Regions from separate parts of the Streptomyces sp. NPDC048417 genome, predicted to be linked through region 2. Evidence: riboswitches for the same ligand, from Rfam matches in the RefSeq annotation. Region 2 holds a riboswitch; the other holds the start of a gene.
What was found. Region 2 has a riboswitch for cyclic di-AMP ahead of AB0D59_RS47965 (M23 family metallopeptidase). Riboswitches for the same ligand answer to the same signal wherever they lie in the genome.

Region 1: linked by a shared signal. The riboswitch ahead of AB0D59_RS46945 (LysM peptidoglycan-binding domain-containing M23 family metallopeptidase) and the one ahead of AB0D59_RS47965 (M23 family metallopeptidase) in region 2 are both predicted to bind cyclic di-AMP.

The regions. Positions count from the first base shown of each region.
Region 1 is NZ_JBEZKI010000048.1:33,493-35,934, reverse strand. It holds gene AB0D59_RS46950 (alpha-galactosidase) at 1-759, shown strand, start outside; cyclic di-AMP (ydaO/yuaA leader) riboswitch at 1,066-1,226, shown strand; gene AB0D59_RS46945 (LysM peptidoglycan-binding domain-containing M23 family metallopeptidase) at 1,231-2,193, shown strand.
Region 2 is NZ_JBEZKI010000051.1:21,734-24,175, forward strand. It holds gene AB0D59_RS47960 (aldo/keto reductase) at 1-49, opposite strand, end outside; gene AB0D59_RS47965 (M23 family metallopeptidase) at 204-1,241, opposite strand; cyclic di-AMP (ydaO/yuaA leader) riboswitch at 1,249-1,409, opposite strand; gene AB0D59_RS47970 (PP2C family protein-serine/threonine phosphatase) at 1,678-2,442, opposite strand, start outside.

The DNA of each region.
Region 1 (2,442 bases), on a different contig from region 2:
ATCGACTACGTCAAGTGGGACTTCAACCGGTGTTTCACCGACGCGGGCTGGCCCGGCGAGCCGTATCCGCAGCGGCTGTGGGTCGACCACGTCCGTGGGCTGTACGCCCTGCTCGACCGGATTCGGGCGGCCCACCCGAACGTCGCCATCGAGTCCTGCTCCGGCGGTGGCGGCCGGATCGACCTCGGCATCATGAGCCGTACCGACGAGGTGTGGACCTCCGACAACACCGACCCGCTGGACCGGCTCGCCATCCAGCACGGCTTCAGTCAGATCCACCCGGCCCGGGTGATGTCCGCCTGGGTCACCGACAGCCCGAACCACCAGCTCAACGGCCGGGTCAGCAGCTTGCGTTTCCGCTTCGTCAGCTCCATGGCCGGGGCGCTCGGCGTCGGCGGCGACCTCTCGCAGTGGACAGAGGAGGAACTCGCCGAGGCCGGCCGCTGGGTGGAGCTCTACAAGGACATCCGGCCCCTGGTGCAGCGCGGCGACCAGTTCCGGCTGCGGCCGCCGACCGGCGGGCTCAGTGCGGTGCAGTACACGCTGGGCGACGAGACCGTCGTCCTCGCCTGGCTCCAGGCGCAGAGCTACGGCGAGCCGATGCCGGCGCTGCGCTTGCAGGGCCTCGACCCGGCAGCATCGTACGAATGCCGCGAAACGGGCGAAGTGCATCGAGGTGCCGTTCTGTTGCACCACGGGCTGCGCACCGACCTGCGCGGCGACCTGGATGCGACGGTTCTCCGGCTACGTCACATCTGAGCTGTCTGACCGATTTGGCGCCTTCATTGCGACTCGGTCTGGAATAAGCTGACGTGGCGTGACGTGCGTGAGGAGCGTCATATTCGTGACCGTCCGTCGCGCGTCATGTTCACGTAATTCCGGTGCTTTTCAAGGGGATTGGAAAAGCACGGAAGGCTGTCATTCACGGAGGGTGACCGGGAATTCCCGTAACGGATCAAGCGAAACTGGAACAGACGGAAACTGCCGCTTGTTTACGCGCGTCTTACTCGCTTACGTTCGCCACGCATCCGGACGGAACGCCGAATCCTGCCGCCGTCCGGAGTCCCCACACACTTACCCGTGCCCGGCAGGAGCGGGGGACCCACCAGGCATGACCGCCTGTTCCGGTTCCCGGGACGGCTAGGGGTGTAGCCACGTCTTCCCGCGTGGCCGGGCAGCTCCAGCCCGAACCCGACAGCTCACCTCGCAGGCGCCGGAGAGGAATGCGTCATGCCCGCGAAGGGTAAGCACCGCCGCCCCAAGTCCCAGCGTTTCACCCGCTCGATGGCCGTTGCCGGAACCGGTGGCGCCGCGCTGGCTCTGCCGCTCATGGGGGCCACCGGCGCCCACGCGGCCACCTCGCAGTCCGTTTCCGAAAAGGCCACGCATTCGCTGCCGGCCGTCGAGCAGGCGGCTGTACGAAAGGCCGCCGCTCAGAAGTCCGCCGTTCAGGATTCCGTCACCGGAAACTCCACGAACCGCATCTACACGGTGGTGCCCGGCGACTATCTGTCGAAGATCGCCCGCGAACACAACGTCAACGGCGGCTGGCACCGGCTCTACGCCGACAACCGGCAGGCCGTCGGCGACAACCCCTCGCTGATCCACCCCGGTCTCAAGCTCACGCTCGGCGGCCGCCATGCCGCGACGACGGACACCCCGGGCTCGGACTCCCGGTCCCAGACGCGGTCCCACGCACAGTCCGACTCGCAGTCCTCCGCCCCCTCCTCGTCGTCGTCCTCGAACACGGCGTCCTCCTCGGACGTGTCGACGGCGACCGCCTCCGGTTTCACCCTCCCGGTCACCGGTGGCGCTGTCGGCACGGGCTACCACGTGGCCGGCAGCATGTGGTCCAGCGGCTACCACACCGGCGTCGACTTCGTCGTCCCGACCGGCACCCCGGTCAAGGCCGTCGGCGCGGGCACGGTCGTCACGGCGGGCTGGGGCGGTGCCTACGGCAACCAGGTCGTCATCAGGCTCGCCGACGGCTACTACGCCCAGTACGGCCACCTCTCCGCGCTCTCCGTCTCGGTCGGCCAGACCGTGACCGCGGGCCAGCAGGTCGGCCTCTCCGGTGCCACCGGCAACGTCACCGGCCCGCACCTCCACTTCGAGATCCGGACCACCCCCGACTACGGCTCGGACATCGACCCGGTCGGCTACCTCCGCTCGAAGGGCGTCGCCGTCGGCTGACCCGATACCCCCCTGATCTGACACACACTCCGAAGGCCGGACCCCCGATCCCCGGGTCCGGCCTCCGGCGCGTCGGTCCAGCTGATCGTCACGTCAACACCGCTGATCAGAACCTTATTCCGACCTTGGTGAAGTATTTAGCAGTGTCTTATCTCACCGCTAGTCAACCCCTTATTACGGTCGCGTAGGTCACAGTCGAAGGTGAATCATGGCCCGACGTGGCAGACGATTCGAAGAGTGACAATGCAT
Region 2 (2,442 bases):
CGGAGGCGCCGAGCTTGCGGAGCGAGCGGGAAGCGGAAGAAGCAGTCATGCCTCAGTTCAACACCGGCTGCCGGTGCACCGATGCCGACGCAACGCGAAGTTCTCGTAAAAGCGGAATGCACCGGGGTGCCCTGGGTACACCGAACCGGCAGCCCTGACGTCGGGGGGTTGTCGTCAGGGCCGCCGGGGATCAGTGGGGTCCGTCAGGGGTTGAGGCCCTTGCCGCGCAGCCAGGTCATCGGGTCGATGCCGGTGGCCTGACCGCCGGGGTGGACCTCGAGGTGGAGGTGCGGGCCGGTGACGTTGCCGGTGGCGCCGATGCGGCCGATGACGTCACCGGTGGCGACCTTCTGGCCGACCTTGACGCCGATCGAGGACTGGTGGCAGAACCACAGCTCGGTGCCGTCGTCGAGGGTGAGGATGGTGCGGTAGCCGTACGAGCCGGCCCAGCCGGCCTCCGTGACGGTGCCGCTGTGGACGGCCTTGATCAGCGTGCCGGTGGGGGCGGCGAAGTCGAGGCCGGTGTGGTAGCCGGAGGCCCACATCGAGCCAGCCTGCCCGAAGGTGCCGGTGATCGTGTAGGAGACGACCGGCCGCGTGTACTGCTTGGCCAGCGCGGCGAGCCGCTTCTGCTCGGCCTGCCGCTTCTCGGCGGCCTGCGCCTGCTCCTTGGCGTCGGCGGCCTTGGCGGCCGCCGTCTGCTCCGCCTTGGTCTCCGCGTCGGAGACCGCCTTGTCGGCGGCGGCCACGGCCTTGGCGGTGGCCTTGACGTCGAGCTGGGTCTGCTGCTGCTCGGCCTGGGCGATGATCCGGCTGCGCAGCGCCTCCCCGGCGTCGGAGGAGGAGTCGTCCGCGTCCGTGGCGGTCGTCGTGGTGACGCTGCTGAGGGCGGTCTGGACGGCCTGGTGGCCGCCGTCCTCGCCGAGCAGGGAGTCGACGGAGGACGGCAGGTCGGGCAGCGAGATGGAGACCGGCGGCTTGCCGGTGTTGGCGCTGGCCATGCCGCCCGCGCCGACGGCGGCGATGACGCCGACGCCGAGGACCGTGGAGCTGCGGGCGAGTCCGCCGCCGCGCTGCTTGGCGACGCGGTGCCGGCCGCGTACCGGGGCGAGGGACTCCTCGGTGGGGTTCCACTCCTCCCAGGGGCCCTCGTCGGTGCGGTAGCCGCCGTAGCCGAAGGTCTCGGGTTGACGCTGGCTGGGCACGAACGGGGCTGTCGGAGCAGGCCGGTTGGACGCCACGCGGGCGCACTCCTTTCCTTCCGCTGCCTACCGGGTTAGCTGACGGGTTCGGAGCGGGAAGGTCTCCTACGCGCGTATACCGGCCGTTTCGTACCCGGCGGTAGCCTTGCGATTCACCCCAAGGTGGTGGTTCCCCGGTTCCCTTGCGGGATTCGGCGCGTGCGCACGGAGCCGTCGCGGGTGACGGCTGGGACGACCGCGCTGCGTTATCGAACGTTAATAGACCCGGCTGTCAGATTCCAAGCTGTTCGCCTTGATCATTAAGCTTTCAAAGCATGGACTTACCTGTCAAGAACGGTCAAAAACGGTCTACTTGACCCTGCGTTCTGTTCAGCTCAGGAGTCACACACGTTTTGATGGTGACTCAGGCGTTATGCGGAGGGCGGTCGTCCGCGCACCGAGGGTGACAGACCCCAGGGCGGCCGGGTGATCGCGCTCAGGGCCGTCGTACGGCGAGCAGCGCCATGTCGTCCGTCATGCCGCCGCCGGTGTGCCGGCGCACCTCGGCCGCGAGCCGGGCCAGCAGCGCGCCGGGGGCGGTGACGACACGGCCGGTCAGCCGCCGCTCCGGGTCGTAGAACCGGCCGTGCGCGTCCCGCGCCTCGGAGAGGCCGTCGGTGTGCAGCAGCAGCGTGGCCCCGCTCGGGAACGTGTGCTCGGCGGCCCGGTCCGGCCAGGCCCCCAACTCGGCCATCCCGAGCGGCAGCGCGGCCTCGGGCACCCAGACCGGGCACACCTTGCCGTCGCCGTGCAGCAGCAGGGGCGGCGGATGGCCGCGGTTGACGACCCGGACCGTGCCGTCGCCGTGCGGGAGTTCGACGAGTACGGCGGTGGTGAACCCCTCGAACGCGTCCAGGCCGCCGCGCCGGACGCCCTCGCGGGCCAGCGCCCGCTCCAGCCGCCCCGCCACCGCCTCCAGCGTGGCCTCCTGCTCGGCGGCCTCCCGGAACGCGCCGATGACCACGGCGACGGCGGCGACCGCGCCCATGCCCTTGCCGCGGACGTCGCCGACGACCAGTCGGACGCCGTACGGGGTGTCCTGGACGGCGTACAGGTCGCCGCCGATGAAGGTGCCCTCCTGGGCCGCCTCGTAGCGGGCCGCGATCTCGAAGCCGCCGATCCGCTCGGCGGGCTCGGGCAGGACCGCCCGCTGGGCGGCCTCGGCGATCTCGCGGGCTGAGGCCAGGCGCTGGTCACCGAG